Regions from separate parts of the Paenibacillus sp. GD4 genome, predicted to be linked through region 1. Evidence: riboswitches for the same ligand, from Rfam matches in the RefSeq annotation. Region 1 holds a riboswitch; each other region holds the start of a gene.

Evidence for each region. Region 1 has a riboswitch for cyclic di-GMP ahead of RAC89_RS13275 (methyl-accepting chemotaxis protein). Riboswitches for the same ligand answer to the same signal wherever they lie in the genome.
Region 2: another riboswitch for cyclic di-GMP. It lies ahead of RAC89_RS24575 (methyl-accepting chemotaxis protein); the one in region 1 lies ahead of RAC89_RS13275 (methyl-accepting chemotaxis protein).
Region 3: another riboswitch for cyclic di-GMP. It lies ahead of RAC89_RS11390 (GspE/PulE family protein); the one in region 1 lies ahead of RAC89_RS13275 (methyl-accepting chemotaxis protein).
Region 4: another riboswitch for cyclic di-GMP. It lies ahead of RAC89_RS05555 (diguanylate cyclase); the one in region 1 lies ahead of RAC89_RS13275 (methyl-accepting chemotaxis protein).

The regions. Positions count from the first base shown of each region.
Region 1 covers NZ_JAVCYK010000001.1:2,809,198-2,813,404, reverse strand. Annotated here, with positions in the region: gene RAC89_RS13285 (FecCD family ABC transporter permease) at 1-345, opposite strand, end outside; gene RAC89_RS13280 (ABC transporter substrate-binding protein) at 375-1,391, opposite strand; cyclic di-GMP riboswitch class I at 1,645-1,730, shown strand; gene RAC89_RS13275 (methyl-accepting chemotaxis protein) at 1,811-3,226, shown strand; gene RAC89_RS13270 (AraC family transcriptional regulator) at 3,291-4,136, opposite strand; gene RAC89_RS13265 (phytanoyl-CoA dioxygenase family protein) at 4,170-4,207, opposite strand, start outside.
Region 2 covers NZ_JAVCYK010000002.1:289,156-293,362, forward strand. Annotated here, with positions in the region: gene RAC89_RS24565 (endonuclease/exonuclease/phosphatase family protein) at 1-1,319, shown strand, start outside; gene RAC89_RS24570 (Ig-like domain-containing protein) at 1,292-2,047, shown strand; cyclic di-GMP riboswitch class I at 2,158-2,246, shown strand; gene RAC89_RS24575 (methyl-accepting chemotaxis protein) at 2,328-4,207, shown strand, end outside.
Region 3 covers NZ_JAVCYK010000001.1:2,417,486-2,421,692, forward strand. Annotated here, with positions in the region: gene greA (transcription elongation factor GreA) at 1-380, opposite strand, end outside; gene RAC89_RS11385 (dimethylarginine dimethylaminohydrolase family protein) at 505-1,494, shown strand; cyclic di-GMP riboswitch class I at 1,689-1,780, shown strand; gene RAC89_RS11390 (GspE/PulE family protein) at 1,827-3,473, shown strand; gene RAC89_RS31650 (response regulator) at 3,516-4,207, shown strand, end outside.
Region 4 covers NZ_JAVCYK010000001.1:1,159,343-1,163,549, reverse strand. Annotated here, with positions in the region: gene RAC89_RS05565 (winged helix-turn-helix domain-containing protein) at 1-239, shown strand, start outside; gene RAC89_RS05560 (NAD(P)-dependent alcohol dehydrogenase) at 330-1,256, shown strand; cyclic di-GMP riboswitch class I at 1,391-1,477, shown strand; gene RAC89_RS05555 (diguanylate cyclase) at 1,447-3,687, shown strand; gene RAC89_RS05550 (NAD(P)H-dependent oxidoreductase) at 3,745-4,207, opposite strand, start outside.

The DNA of each region.
Region 1 (4,207 bases):
GGATGAAATCGAGAAGGCGATGGCTGCAAGGACGACGAAGAAGGTAGCCCCGGCATTCACTCCTAGCACACTGGGCGAAGCGAGCGGATTGCGTGTCAGCGTCTGCATCAGCGTGCCCGCGATGGCAAGGCTGGCCCCTATGGCTGCGGCAATGCAAGCCCTCGGCACACGAGTAGTGCGGATAATGATTTGGTCGGCGACATTCTCATCGTAGTGAAAGACGGACGCCCAGGCGGTATGCCAATCGTATTGGGTCGCACCGAAAAGGATGCTGGAGACAAAGCTCAGCAGCAGGACCAGCAGGAGAGCCAGCAGACCGCCGGCCTTCGCTACAGTCGAATGCATCAGATTCATGGTGAAACGCTCCCTAGGAACTACTTGATTTCAAAATAATGGTAGAGGTCATCCAGCATTGCCTTTGCCGCCATGGACCCGCCGGCCAAGTTCCAGGTGATCGTGTCGACCTTGTAGTACTTCCCGTTCTTGACACCCTTCAGGCTCTTCCAGAGAGGATGGGAGGTCCAATCGTTTTGTGATTTGGCTACCGTCGGCTCATTCTCATTGAGTCGGGTAATATCGAATATGTAGTCCCCATCCAGCTGCGACATCTGCTCCTTCGAGGTGAGGTTCACCACGGCCTTGCCTTCCACCATTTGCGCCTTCGGACGAGGCAATCCTAGCTCCTTGAAGATCGTGCCGGCAAACCCTGTCGCATAGAAGCGCGCGCTGCCGTCCCGTTCGAACCGGACAATCGATACCTCCGATTTGGCCAGCTTATCTCCCGCCTTCTGTTTAAACTCCGCCACACGGCGATCCCATTCGCTAAGAATCTTCGCGCCTTCCTCCTGCTTGTAGAGCGCATCGGCTGCGATCTTCAGGTTCGCCTTCCAATCGAAAATCTCTTCCGTCATAATCGTCGGGGCAATGCTCTCCAGCTGAGGATAAATCTTCTCATGGCGATTTTTCGTTCCGATAATCAAATCCGGCTTGAGCGCGATAATGGCCTCTACATTGGGCTGGGTTTCCTCGCCGAGGTTTTTCACCCCGTCCATCTGCGCCCGCAAATAGTTGTACCACGGCTTCTCTTCCCACGACTCTACCGAGCCGACAGGCTTCACACCCAGATGAAGCGAAATATCCGTCATCCCGTTGAAAAGAACGACCACCCGTTCCGGCTTTTTCTTTAAGGTTGCCGTTCCCATGGCATGCTTAATGATTTTTTCCCCTGTTGCGGCTGTACTCGCCCCGCCCTGGTCCTTCGATTTCCCCGCTTCCGGAGAAGCTGCCTGATTAACGACTGTTCCCGCCGATCCTCCCGGTGCCGCTGTACTTCCGCAGGCAGAAACCGCCAACGCCAGTACAAATAGGACCATCCATCGTAAAGCCTTCATATTGTTGCTTCCTCCTTAACCACAGCTAATGCAGACAATGCAGTTCGGACTGCGTTTGCTTCGGTGTATTGTATTGATAATAATTATCATTATCATTATAGGATGCGTTTTTTCCAAAGTACATATCTTTTTTTATCCGTTTGCTTTACTGAATTTATCTCAACCAACGAGAAATTTGTCGATTTTTGTTGATAATTTCTAAAGTACACTTTATACTATGGGGGATTAGGTCCTTTCTACTAAATCGAATATTCTTCGTCAACGGCAAACCCCTCGAAAGGCGGGGACGCAAAGCTACGGGTCTAAGGTTTCATTAACTACGATCGCCGGGCTACCGAAGCTGCATGAAAACCGGCTTCCTGGCGGTTTTTTTATTTACATTGATACCCAGTCATACAAAAATCGGGAGGCCAACATCCATGAGACTGAAGACGAAGCTTCTACTTGTTCTTGCAACACTGCTTAGCATGATTGTTTTCATTGGGGTTTATTTTTACATTAACACCGAACACAACCAGAAGATGTACGATGCCCTCTTGCAAAAGCAGGAGTACCGGTTTCACATGAAATCCATTCAATTTCGGTTAACGGGCTTATCCAATGACGAGAGAGGCTTCCTCCTTCAAGGTGATGCAAGCTACCTGCCGGAAATGAAAGCGAAGACCGCCGATATTGACGGTTATTTGCAAACGCTTCGCAGAATGAAGGAGCTCGGTCCTGAGGAGCAGCAGACGATCGATAAAATCAGCCGAAACTTCATTAACTTCTCCGCCGCCAGCAAAAAAGTTCTCGACGCGTACAATCAAGGCAATCCGGCCGAAGCGCTGAAGCTTCATTTTGGCGAAGAGCGCGAGGCCCGTAAGGAGCTGGATCCGATCATAGCCGATTCACTTAACAGTCTGAATGATCAGATCGCCGTCTCCCTTCAGGAACTGGAAGCCAAGCAAAGCTTGAATCAAACCATTATTATTACTATCATCATCGTTTGCTTGGCCATTAGTGCAGCCTTCGGATGGATCATGCTGAACAATTTGCGCTCTGTGATCCGAACCGTAATGGCCTCCGCGCAGAATGTTTCCGCTTCGGCACAGCAGATTTCGGCCAGCACCGAGGAGATTGCCAGCGGCGCCAACGATCAATCCCAATCCGCACAGCACATGACGGAGCTGATTACGGAGCTCTCCATTGCAATCAACTCAGTGGCGGAGAACGCGGAGCAGGCCGCCGAATTTTCCAGCCAAACCGTCTCCATTGCCAAGGAGGGCGGGGAAGCGGTACGCAACTCGATTACCGGCATGGATCAGGTAAGCCGTCAAATGTCCAAGCTGGAGCAGGATTCCGCTACCATCGGTGACATTATTGAGGTTATTGACGAAATTGCGGACCAAACGAATCTGCTGGCGTTGAATGCCGCCATTGAGGCCGCCCGCGCGGGAGAACACGGCCGGGGCTTCGCCGTTGTCGCCGATGAGGTGCGTAAGCTGGCCGAACGCAGCCGGGAAGCCACGAAGCAAATTTCCGGAATCATCAAGGGGATGCAGCACAACACCGAGCTGAGTGTTCTTGCCGTGAAGGAGGGAGTGGCCTTGTCGCAGATGACAGGAGAGTCCTTCGAGCGCATTATTGCGAAGCTGAACGAAACCGCAAGCAAGGTGGTGGAAATTGCCGCTGCCTGTGAGGAGCAAGCCGCTCAATCGGGCGATGTGCTGCGTTCGGTAGAGAGCATCTCCGCCGTAACGGAAGAGACCGCCGCCAGCGTCGAGGAGAATTCGGCGACCTCGCAATCGCTTGCCCAGATGGCGGAAGCCTTGTCCGAATCGATTGCGAAAATTTAAACGTACAAAGGCACGGTACCGTAGGAAAAACGGCCCGTGCCTTTTGTCAATGAATCGAGCGATACTACGGCCTCTGTGATTGTCTAGCATAGGACGACGGAGTCATTCCGGTGATCCGCTTGAAAATACGACTGAAGTAAAATTCGTCCTCATATCCGACTAACTTTGAAATATCGGTTAAAGCCAAGCCTGAGCTCCCCAACAATTCCTTCGCTTTGCTAACCCGCAACCGTATCAGATAATCCTTCGGAGCGAAACCGGTGAGCCGCTTGAACTGCCGCGAGTAATAACCGGTGCTGAGCCCTGCCGTCTTGGCCAACTGTTCAATGGTCAACGGAGATTGATAATGATCGTCGATATACCTGAGAGTAAATTGAATCACTGTATCAGCGTTGTTGCTGTACTGTTGTTCGTACATATTGTCGATTAAGGAAAGCCACAGCTCACGAAACGCCAGATTGCAGCGGTATTGGGAGATAGGATCGTAGGTTTTCCACAATTGAAACACTCTATCAAACCATCTGCGGACTTCGGCAGGCCGTATCGTCATCATCATGCCGCGTAAGGGAGCGAGCCCGTTGTCCGGAGCCTCAGAGATCCACTCCAGCTTATCCTTATAACAAACTCGATAATCGAACCTGATATGGTAAATTTCAACGTCCTCCGAATCTGAAACCGACCACTCAAAGGTCGTATCGGGAACGAACACCATGACCGATCCTGCTTCCAAAGCATACTTGACGTTATTCATCACATAGAAGCCGGAACCTCTTACTATAAAGTGAATGGAATGAATCTTATGAACGTATGGCGCTTGGTACGAACCGGCCTTGAGGATCGTGTTTCCGGCAAAGGTAATCGAGAAAACCGACCTATGGAGATAATCGGCCAACTGAGTCGCATTGATCAATACCTATTCACTCCTTGTATATCAAGAGCATACTCAGAGCGCAGAACGCAGGATTACGTGCTGCTTCCCCC
Region 2 (4,207 bases), on a different contig from region 1:
CCTTGAATCCGGACGCTCACCTGAACCCTAACATCAAGTCGCTGGCTTTCACGGATAAAATCAAGATTGAGACGGTGGGAACGACAAGCACCTTCAAGCTTCAAGCCTATATGACCAACGGTACGATCCGCGATGTGACGAATCATTCACAATACGCAAACACACAGCCCAACGTAGCGGATATTCCGGCGCCGGGCGTTCTCCGTGCATTAGCAAGCGGAACTACGGTCATTACAGCCACCTACGGCCAAAGCACGGCAAATTTGCCGGTTTCCGTGTACTTGAAAAATCCTAACCTGTCGTCGATCAGCGTGAACGGAGTGCCTATCCCCGGGTTCACCCCTAGTCAAACGGACTATTATTTCACCCTTCCGGCCGATAACCGGCAGGTGCCGGCAGTGACGGCCGTAACGGAGGACCCGAACGGCGCGACTAAGATACAGCTGCCTTCCGTCGTGCCCGGAATCGTCTATGTGATCGGCACTGCAGATGACGGATTGACCGCCAAAGAATATCGAATTCACTTCGCAGAGGAGAAAACAGACGTGCATTTTCCTATAAAAATAATGTCCTATAACATTCATCACGGTGCTGACCCGTCCGATAATTACAATCTGGATAGAATAGCCGATGTCATCAGGCAGTCGGGTGCGGACATTGTCGGCCTGCAGGAGGTGGACCGTTATTATTCGAGCCGCAGCAATAACGAAGATACGATCCAACGATTGTCCGACTTGCTTGGCATGCAGTTCGCGTATGGGGCCAATCTGGACCGTCCGCCGTCAGAGCCGGGGCAGCCGAGAAGCCAATACGGCACTGCCGTTCTGAGCAAATACCCCATTGTGCAGAACCAGAATTATTGGCTTACGAGCTATGGTCAGGAGCAGCGTGGGGTACTCGAGACGACGATTGACGTTCAAGGGGTTCAGCTGAGCTTCTATTCCACCCACTTGGGACTGGATGCCATTCAGCGGAATACCCAGGCGGATGAAATATTAGCTATTATGGCGAAACGAAGCGGCCCCAAAATCCTTGTAGGCGATTTTAACGCGAGGCCGTATGCTCCGGAAATGAGCAAGTTCACCAAAGAGCTTCAGAACCAGTTCGCAGACCAGCCGAATGCGTTTACCATTGATTCGGTCAACCCGTCGGCCACGATTGACTATATCTTGGCCTCCAGCGACGTCATGCTCGGTGAACGTGAGAACGCCCGCGTCATTCAGACGCAAGCCTCCGACCATTTACCGATCGTCAGCAACCTGTACCTGAAAAGGCAGCTGCAGCAGTTACAGTGGACCAGACCGATGGGAAGGCGGTGATCGGGGAGCAGTACCCTCTGAAGGTTACCGGCAGCTATTCCGGCGGATTTACTAGTAACGTCACGAGCCATGTGAAATACACGGTATCCGATTCGTCAGTGCTGACCGTGAGCCCGGCGGGTATCGTCACACCGCTGAACCCCGGTGCGGCTGAAATTACGGCGACCTTGGACGGCATTAGCGCGTCATCTACAGTATATGTGATGAGCAACAACTCCCGGCTTGCCGCTATACAATTAGAAGGCGCCCCCCTGGCGGGCTTCGCGGCCGAGCTTCTGGAATATACCGTATATTTGCCGGAAGGCACAAGCAGCGCACTGCCGATTACAGCTGATGCTGCAGATGCTAAAGCCTCTATTGCCGTATCGCAGGCGGAAGGAGTTCCCGGTGCTGCCACAATTGTCGTCACGGCGGAGGACGGGGTGCACCTTACGACTTACCGTGTTTATTTCGAATGGAATACGATTGTTGGCATGGTCTTGAGTCCTGCTGACTGGAAAGCCGAGCCCGGCGAGGAAACCACTGTAACAGCTTACTTGCAGTATAAAGACGGCTCGCGGAAAGAAGCTCCGGAGAAAGTGAAGTTTGCCCATGGCGACGGTTCGGTTGCATCGGTTAACGCCCACGGACAGGTTAAGGCTCATCTTGCAGGCACTTCAAGCATTACAGCTACATTCGGGGAGTATGCCGCTGCTATGAACGTTGTGGTTAACGGCTCTCGAAAGTAGGTTGAACCCACGCCGGTCGTGTTATGTCGAAATTGTAAAAAAGTTTAACAGACCCCCTACCAATTTCCTACCGCATGAGTATATAATAAGAATCGACCTTAGGTAAAAAGACACGATACAGGCACACTTCGCGAAAGCGTTGGCCGCAAAGCTATAGGGGCTACAAAGGGGGAACCCTTCATGCCAGCCAGCTGCCGAATGTTTCAAGCCTCTTGCATTAAAGGAGACCGAAACACGCGGTTTCCTTTTTTTATTTTTCATGACGGAGGGAAATGACAGCATGGCAACCAACAGGACATCCCAAGGCATTGCACAGAAAGTAAGGGTATTTTTCGCACCGGGCGAATGGATCATGAACCGATTGAAGTATGTTAACAAATTTATCGTCATCGGTCTTCTTGTTATCGTTCCGCTATTGGTTCTAACGTTTCTGCAATACTCCAATGCGTCAACCGCATCATCCCATATCAAAGAGGAGCTGCGAGGCGTTACCTATGCGGATAGTCTTAAAGACCTGCTGATCGCTATGGATACGCGGCGCGCGCTCTTTAGCGGCATCATTCTTGGAGATGCCTCTTTACAAGAAAACGTGCCAAAAACCGAGGAAGCCATTCAGCAAGCTATAGTGTCCATAGAACAGCTCAACGGCGAAATGGGCGAGGATTTCAAAACAACGGAGCGATGGAGCGCTATCCTGAAAAAGTGGAACGAGCTCAAGAACAAGGGGACGGATCTTTCTCCTCAGCAAAGCCTTGATCAGCACGGCTCCATTCTAACGGACATTCGTTCTCTGATGACGCATATCACGAATTCCTCCGGTCTCGTTATTGACGGCGAAATAGGAAGCTACTACTTGATGGATTCGGCGCTTAAGCAAATGCCACTGCTGGCGGACCGCGTCGGCCGCGCCAGAGCTTTGGCGATATCCTTCACGGCTGCAAGATCATCCGGCATCGCTACACAGCAGACTCTTACAACTTTGTCTGAGCAAATCAAAACAACGCTGGAGACCATCAATTCGAACCTGATTATTACGGCGGACATCCACGAGCAAGCAGGATCGAAACTGAAGGAAGCTTATAATAACAATGCCGCGGAAACGTCAAAGCTGCTGGAATTCGTCAATCGGGTTACTTTGCTGGATGCTTCTTTCACCATGAAGCCGAAAGATACATACGCCAGCCTAAGCGGGTCAGTGGAGCTAACGTATAAGCAATATGAAACCCAAATGGAAGTTTTGAAGAGCTTGCTCCAGACAAGAATCGATGAAGCGAATATGCATAAGACAATTCTTGTTACGGTAGCTCTGCTGGTGCTGCTCGGTGTCATCTACTTGTTTATTTCGTTCTATGTCTCCGTTCAAAGAGCGGTCGGTGCTTTGGAAGCCTCGGCATCGGAAATAGCTGAAGGGAACCTGACGTTCCGTGTCCGATTGGAGTCAAGGGATGAGCTTGCCATTGTTGCAAATGCCTTCAATCGGATGGCGGATACGTTTAGGGAAACGATTCTTGCCGGTCAGCAGGCGTCCGAGCAGGTAGCTGAGTCGGCGGAGATGCTGACACGCAATGCACACGCATCTACCCAGGCAAGCAATCAAATTACGGAAGCAACCCAGCAAGTAGCCGCCGGAACCCACACGCAGCTGAAGGGGGCTGAGGAAACCTCCGTAGCCATGGAGGAGATGGCGCAGGGGATTCAGCGAATCGCTGAAACCTCCTCTACGGTAGCGGAAGCCGCAGCGACAGCCGGTGAGCAGGCGATAAGCGGTAACGAAGCTTTGCAGCAGGCGATTGGGCAAATGAACAAGATTCATGCTACGGTAGGGGAATCCGCCGCCGTTGTACAGCAGCTGGGTAAACATTCCGAGGAAATCGATTCGATCATCGGCGTCATCTCCGAAATCGCGGTTCAGACGAATTTACTTGCCTTGAACGCTTCCATCGAAGCGGCGCGGGCAGGGGAACACGGCGCCGGCTTTATGGTCGTAGCTTCCGAGGTCAAGAAGCTGGCAGAACAGACGAAGCAATCGGCGGGACAAATTACCGAGGTGATTCGGGAGATACAGAAGCAAACCGGCGGAGCCGTCACACGGATTATGTCCGGTGTGGAGGAGGTTGAGCTGGGCAAACAGGTCATCGGGCAAGCCGGCAGTATGCTTGA
Region 3 (4,207 bases), 390 kb from region 1:
AGGGGACTTTCGTACGAGATCTTGTTGCTCTCCACATCCGCTTCGGCCGGACCTACTAACTGGTACTCCACCTTCTCGTCAAACTCCACATCATGGAGAACCACCTTGCAGCCCACTTGTACCGTCGAAAGATCATTGGCTCCGGCTTCCACAACGCGGGCTTTCTTAAGCATGTTCTCCAGCGTCTTGATACGAGTTTCCAAGAACGCCTGCTCGTCCTTCGCCGAATGATATTCACTGTTTTCCCTCAAATCACCGTAGCTGATGGCTACCTTAAGGCGCTCGGCCAGCTCTTTACGCTTTACGGTTTTGAGCTCCTCAAGCTCGGCCTCCAAATTCGCAAGCCCCTCTTTGGTCAAAATAACATCTTCGCTAAACATGGTTCATCTCCTATAATCATACTCCTGCCATTGTACCACTACTTTCTTCTTTGCCCAAATCCTAGGCTGAAACCGTTGATCTGTGGTTACACTGAAAAGAGAGGAAAGGAATGAGACTGCACTTATGAAGCTTACTAAACGATATTTATCCAGGGACTTGGTGACGAAGCCCTCTTACGATAAGGAAATGCTTCGAGAAGTATGGGGGGATTATTGGGGGGCATCGAATGAGATCGGCCGCATAGGCAAAATTCTGATGCATCGTCCGGGCCGGGAAGTGCTGCATCTGCACCGCCATGTGGCAGAAATCGAAGCCGGCCCTGTATTCAACGAAGAGGTAAAGGGCAACACACCTAGTGACTACCGACAAGAAGAGCTCCCTGCTCTGGAACGGCTGCAAACACAATATGACGGCTTGACTCAAGCGTTGAAGAAGGAGGGGATCGAAGTCCTGTCACTGGACGAAGCCTCCGATGGACTCCCGGAGCGAATGTTCACGAGGGACCTTGCTATGGTAATACCCGGAGGTGTTATCCTGTCCCGTCCAGCCCTTCATTTGCGCTATGGGGAGACACCGCTGGCTGCCCGGACATTCGCAGGGCTGGGAATTCCAATCCTAGGCATGGTTCAGGGAACGGGCCTTGCAGAGGGCGGCAGCTTTATGATGCTGGATCCGGCCACTGCGCTGATCGGCCGGTCCGAACGGGTTAACCCTGCGGGGATTGAGCAAATCCGGTTCATTTTATCCTTGCAGCAAATTCGCCTCCTAGTCATCGATTTGCCCTCAACGATCATCCATCTGGACGAAGCCTTTATGCCGATCGATCATCACAAGGCTCTCGTGAACACGGCGCTGCTGCCGTTTTGGTTCCTCGATGAGCTGCACCAGCGCGACATCGAGCTGCTGCATGTAGATCCCAAGGATCCTCCCCTAACGATCAATGCCCTGACCCTCGAACCTGGAAGGGTCTTATTCTCCAGCAGCGGAGCTCGTACGATGGACCTGCTTGCTAAACATGGGATTGATGTCATTCCCGTAGAGGTCGATGAAATCTATAAGCTGGGGGGCGGAATTCACTGCGTCACCTTACCCTTAACCCGGAGTTTATGTTAAAAGCAATCGGCTCCCATAAGGAAAAAAGTCCCTCCTGGGGGGACTGTATTCCTTGTTTGAAAGGTCGCCATGACCCTCTTCAGGCCTATGATGGTATCGGTTACAATTGATTCTCCCTCCTCATATCGATTAGTACGGGCTTTGGTACAATGGATAGTAAGTGAAATTTGACGATGTGTGTAGGAAGCCAAGACAAGGAACAAAGGCAAACCCGTACGAAAGTCGGGGACGCAAAGCCACGGGTCTACCCCATCCCCAGGGATGGCAGGACAGCCGGGTTGCTCGGAGGTGCTTGGCTTTTTTGCGTTCATTTCTAGAGAGAGGAGATCCCTATGCGACTTGGCGAGCTTCTAATCATGAACGGGCTGATTACGAAGGAAACGTTGGAGCAGACCCTTCTGCAGCAGGCGACCACGCCCCGAAAGCTGGGTGAGCTGCTAACCTTAAACGGCTCTATCACAGAACGGCAGCTGGTAGAAGCGCTCGAATTCCAGCTCGGCGTCCCCGTAGTCAATATGGAGGAGGCTCAGTTCGACGAGCAAACCCTGCAGCTGATCCCAGGGACGTTAGCCCGTAAGCACGGGGTCATGCCGCTGGAGGTCAAAGGGAGAAAACTAAGGGTGGTCATGCTGGACCCCCTGAATCAGGAGGCCCTTAAGGACATCCAAATGACAACCGGCTTGCTGGTACAGCCCTGTCTTGCGACAAGAACGGAAATCGAGCAAGCCGTTCTTCGGCACTACGGTATGCAGGATGCGACGGATCTCTGGGAGCAATTGCTGGAGGAGGCCGTTCGGCAAACGGCTTGCGGTATTTACCTGGAGCCTCAGAATGAGGGTGCTTGGGTCCGATTCAAAATCGACCGTTCGATGCGAACCCATACAACGCTGCCCTCTAAACTGCAGCTTGGGCTGACGGAACGGATGAAGAACGCCTTTGCGCTCGACCCTTCGGAGCGTAAGCTCCCTCAGGAAGGATCGCTGCGGGTCCATGTAGCGGACAGGACGGTCGATCTGCGTCTCTCCACTCTGCCGACCACCGCGGGGGAGAGCCTTTTCGTCAGTGTAACCGATGCTTCGGAAGCAATCCGCAAGCTCTCCGAACTATCGCTCAGCGAGCCGAACCTTCATAAATTGGAAAAATCGATTCGACGGCCCTCCGGACTGATATTAGTTTCAGGGCCTTGGGGCAGCGGCAAAACGACAACGCTGTACACGCTGATGGAGGAGCTGAACAAAGAAACGCTCCGATGCGCATCGGTCGAGGAACGTGTACTGCGCAGGCTGGACGGCGTTCAGCAGGTGGAAGTGAAGGATGAAGTCGGCCTCACAGCCCCTCTGGCTCTCCGCTCCGTGCTGAGGCAGGAGCCGAACGCCATCCTCATCGATGATCTTTCTTCACCGGGCATGCTGCAGATGGCGCTCCGCGCCGCAGCTGGGGGAAAGCTGATTATAGGGAGTGTCCTCGGCAGCAGTGCCGCAGAGACCCTTCAGCACTTGCTGGATAGAGGAACGGATCCCTACTTAGCGGCTTCCTCCCTGCATTGTGTCGTTTCCCAGCGTATGGTACGCAGAGTATGCAAGCAATGCGCCCAATCGGTTCCGGTCACGGATGAGGAGGCCGCCCAATTCGAAAGCCATGGGCTGCTTCATCCGGAGGACGGCAAGGCAAGCAAGGGGCTGATCGGAAACTTCCGCTCCTTCGTATCCGCCCAGATCAGCGGCAAGCCTACGGTCATCCGGGGCAGCGGCTGCAGCTTATGCCAGCAGACCGGCTATAGGGGGTATGTTCCTCTTCAAGAGGTGGTGACGTCAGAGGAAGGACTACGAAGCTGGATGTTATCGAGGCGCCAACCGGAGGAACTGAAGCAGCAGCTGGAGCAGAGTGGTTCGAAGTCCCTGCTTTATGACGGTCTCATGAAGGCACGCAGCGGCATTACGACAGTGGATGAAGTGCTGCGTGAAATCAGCAGCGGTTGAGGCACAGAATTTGCAGTGAAAACACAAAGGAGGCCACGGAATATGTCCTATCGGGTGCTGGTGGTAGACGATACGAACTTTATGCGAAGAATGGTTGCCGATTGCTTAAGACAGTCCGGATATGAGGTCGTAGGTGAGGCAAGCAACGGCCGTGAGGCCGTTAAGCTCTATGAAGAGCTCATTCCGGATTTTGTCATGATGGACTTGACCATGCCGGAGATGAACGGCGTCGATGCGATTAAGGAAATCCTAAAGCTCGATTCCACAGCGGTTATTTTGATCTGCTCGGCAAGCAACCAGCAGGATCTGATCTTCGACGCACTGGATGCCGGGGCTAAAGGCTATGTGATGAAGCCGTTCAACCCGGAGCGGCTGAAGGAGATCATTCGCAAGTACGCGATGCCGCATCTTAAGCCGCTGGCGTCCGAGGAGGAGTCGGACAGCCATGCTGCTATCGCTGCGACGGTGGAGACAACGCCGGAAGTGCAAGCGCAGGCTATGACTGAGGCCCTGGCTGTGGAAGCCTCGGAAGCTGCCGAACCCGTAGCGACCCCTCAGGCAGAGACCTCCGCGTCGGAGCTGGCGGAGGCGCCTAGCTGTGCGGAGGAGAGTAGGCACACCCCGACGCTGGAAGCGGTAAGCCATGCAGCTGACGGTTTGAAAGTCATTAACTTATTCAAAGGGAGTGGCGTCGTGAAGAGCTTTACCAGCAGTTACCTGTGCAATTGGCAGGA
Region 4 (4,207 bases), 1.6 Mb from region 1:
TCCATAGCGGGCTCCTCTCCGATCTGCCTCAAGCGCCCTCACTGATTGAGCCGCTTACCGCGCGGGAAACGGAGGTGCTCCGTCTCATAGCCCTAGGATTGTCGAATCACGAGATAGGCGAGCGCCTTTTCATTTCCCTGAGTACGGTGAAAGGGCATAACCGGATCATCTTCGACAAGCTGCAGGTCAAACGGCGCACCGAAGCGGTAGCTCTTGCCCGCAAGCTTGGTCTTCTTTAAGCATTTCGTCAAAACCGTACTTTAGTATCTATGGAATCGCATCCATTGGCATGTATGCTAATTCCAATATGCCGTTGGGGGAGGAAGTCCATGAGAGCGATATTATGTACAAAATACGGTTCCGCGGATGTGCTGAAGCTGGCTGAGGTGGAGAAGCCGATTCCCAAGGACAAGGAAGTGCTGGTGAAAATTCATGCGACGACGGTGTCGGCCGGTGACTTGCGTGTGCGCCGCTTTCAAAGCCCGCTATCGCTGTGGCTCCCTATGCGCATTGTCTTGGGACTTAGGAAACCGAGGAAGCCCATCCTTGGCGTCGAGCTGGCCGGAGAGATTGAAGCGGTGGGCAAGGAGGTCCGGAGCTTTCGGGAAGGGGATCAAATTTATGCCCTGACCGGGATGGGCTTCGGAGCGCATGCGGAGTACACATGTTTGCGGGAGGACGGTGTGATGGCTTTAAAGCCCGCGAACATGAGCTATGAAGAGGCGGCTGCCGTTCCTATGGGAGCTACGACGGCATTGCATTTTTTTCGCAAAGGGAATATAAGGCAAGGGCAGAGGGTTCTAATCTATGGAGCTTCCGGAGCTGTAGGCACGTCTGCGGTGCAGCTGGCGAAATATTATGGCGCGGAGGTTACCGGGGTGTGCAGCGCCTCCAACCTTGAATTTGTCAAAGCCATAGGGGCGGATCAGGTGATGGACTACACGAAGGAGGAGTTTACCCTGGAAGTAGGGTGCTACGATCTGATCTTCGACGCTGTAGGGAAGCTCTCGAAATCCGCTGCCAAGAAAGCACTTGCTCCAAGCGGGAGCTATGTGACGGTCGATGGCCAAGGGATTGCCAAGGTACGCAAGGAAGATCTGCTTTTCCTCAAAGGGCTCGCAGAAGAAGGGAAGCTGAAAGCGGTTATCGATAGACGCTACTCGTTGGAGCAAGTTCCCGAAGCGCATCGTTATGTTGAAAAAGGGCATAAAAAAGGGAATGTCGTCATCACGGTGAAGCATGAGAATTGTATGTAATTTTATAAGAGAAGGCCACTGGGTTGCCGTTACCGGTGGTTTTTATTTTGCGCATATAAAGTGGTATGGTAATCCTTGCCCGTAGTCCCTTAGACAAATAGCTAAAAATATCTTATACTAAAATGTGTCGAATAATGTCGAGTGGGCAAACCTTCCGAAAGGAGGGGGCGCAAAGCTTCGGGCCTAAGGAGTGCTGACTCTAGGGCGGCCGGGCCGCAGAAATCGGATTGCGTTTGAATCATCGCAACGCGGCGCCAATAACTCGCAGCATGTCATGTTCATCGATGGAGTGAGGGGAAAGCCTATGAATTTGCGGATCAAATTGCCGATCCTTATCGTTGTCATTGTTTCAGCCTCCATACTTATTTCCGGGATCATCACATATTTCTATAGCTCGGAGCTTCTGCTTCGCAAGAGTGACGACGAAATGAAGGCGAATGCTTATCGTATGGGAGAAGCCATTCGGGGGTTGGTTTCCGCAGAAATACGGCAAACCGAAATCCTCGCCTCCCAGCAGCTGTTTCGTCATACGCTGGCCGCTAGAAGCGAATCCGGCGTACATTTTTTTGATTCGACGAATCCGCAGCTCTCATTATCTACGAAGGCGCTTCAGGACGCTTATCACGGTTCGGTGCTGCATGAGAAATTTTGGCTCGGCGATTCCGAGGGAGTAGTTATTGCCGGCAGCGACGCAGCACCGGAGACAGGTCAAATTATAGTGAAGGACCGCAGCTACTTTATCGCGGCGATGAAAGGGGCACCGGCTGTTAGCGGCACGATTGCTTCCAGGGCCAACAGCCAAACGATCATCGTTATTGCGGTGCCGGTTAAGGAACCTTCAGGCCAAGTCATAGGGGTCGTCGGCAATTCCATTTATACTTCTTTTTTCTCGGATCAGTTGAAGGGCATCAAAATAAACAAGCATGGAGTGCTGTATATCGTGGATGCTGACGGAATGATATTGGCTCACTCCGCCAACGACAACTTGATTCAAACGAAGGTAAAAAGCGAGGAGATTATAAGCGTTATCCGGGATCAATCCGATGAAATGAACGGCGGTATGGTGATTTCGAACGGTCAAGGGTCCAAATATTTGGCGTATTCCAAAATCCCTCTGGCCGATTGGACCGTCATCGTAGAGGATGACGTGGCGGACATTCAAAGTCCGCTGATCGATTTGGCCTATAAGTACGCGATGGTGCTTCTTCTTTCCATCACAGCGGCGTTCGGGTTGTTCGTCATGATCTTGTTCCGTTGGGTGACGAAACCGCTTCACGAGATTATCAGAGTAATTATGCGAGCCGGGGCAGGGGACCTTACCGCCAGGGTGCAGCTCCGGGCTAAGGATGAATTCCGTGTGCTCGGGACCTCGCTCAATGACATGCTGATTCGAATCGGGGAGCTGATGCAGGCGCAGGAAACGGCGAACCGTCTTCAGCTGGAAAACGTCGCGGAGCGGGAGAGGAGCCGGGTTTCCGAGCTGCTTCGAACCTGCATGTATAAGCTGAATTCTACTTTGGATGCCGAGCAAGTGAAGGACCTTGCCTTCTACGAGCTGCTGAAGCTTGTCCGTTATGATCGCGCGGCTTCATGGATGCTGGAGTCCGATCGTTTAGTCCCTCATGCGGAAACCGATCACGGCATAGGATTGTCTCAACGGGATCCCTTAGAGGTTAAGGCTTGGTTTGCTCAAATGAGACAAGACCACCAGCCGATTATGGTATGCAGTACGGATGGACAGGGCTACCTTCTGGCCGTACCGCTCGAAATGCACGGGAAGCTCGTTGGTTTGCACATCATCGAGAGGAAGGAGCCGGCCTTTGAGCGAAGTGAAGTCGAGCTGGTGTTAAGCTTTTGCAGCCAAGCGGTCATCGCCGTGACGAATGCGCAGCTGTATCGGGAAAAGGAAATGATGGCCATAACGGATGAGCTGACCGGCATCTATAATCGCCGTCACTTTTTCCATCTGGCCGAGCAATGGCTGGAACGAGCCGAGCTGCATGGAGAGCCGATCTCCGTTATTTTATATGATGTAGATTATTTCAAGCAGGTAAACGATCGCTTCGGACATCTCTTTGGGGATTTGGTGCTGAGGAATGTACCGCTGGTAGTGGCCCCGCATCTTCCGCCTCAGCATCTTATGGCACGTTACGGCGGAGAGGAGTTTGTTCTGCTGCTGCCGGGACATCGTGGTGCGGAGGCATGGAAGGTCGCGGAAGCGATGCGCCGAATTGTAGCCGATCACAGCTTCGAGCCTGAGCAGCTCCCGATTCAAATTACTGCAAGCCTTGGCGCAGCGGAGAATGTGAGGGGTGAAGGGCTAAGGTCGCTGCTGCAGCGGGCGGATCAAGCCTTGTATGAAGCGAAACGTTCGGGACGCAACTGTACCGTTCTTGCCGAACCCTCCGAGAGCATGGAACGACACTCATAATACGTAGAAAGGCAGGTACCTCGTTAGAACGATACAACGCGGCGCCTGCCTATTTCGTTATGCTCGTTTGGACCCGAGCCGCCTTACTTTGTCGAGCCACTTGGTCCGCAGCTCTTCCGATGACGGCCTGACCGGACCGATCTCGGTAATTCGCACCGGCTTTATGCCGCAAAAATGCAATATATTGCGTTTCATCACTTGATGTCCGGCATGCCGGTAGATCCACCGGTTGTACCAAGGCGGGGTGTCCATGGTGACGATCAGATGCGCGGATTTGCCGGAGAGCAGCTTATCCCAAAGAGGGGAATGCTCGCGGTACTTAAAGGCGAAGCCGGGTAAGAAGACTCGATCGATGAACCCCTTCAGGACTGCGGGCATCGATCCCCACCAGGTAGGGTAAATGAATACCAGGTGATCCGCCCATCGGATGAGCTGCTGCGCCTCCTTCAAATCCTCCTCCAGCTCCGTTCTTTGCCGGTATCCATATTTCAGATTCGGATCAAAGCGGATTAGGCTTAGA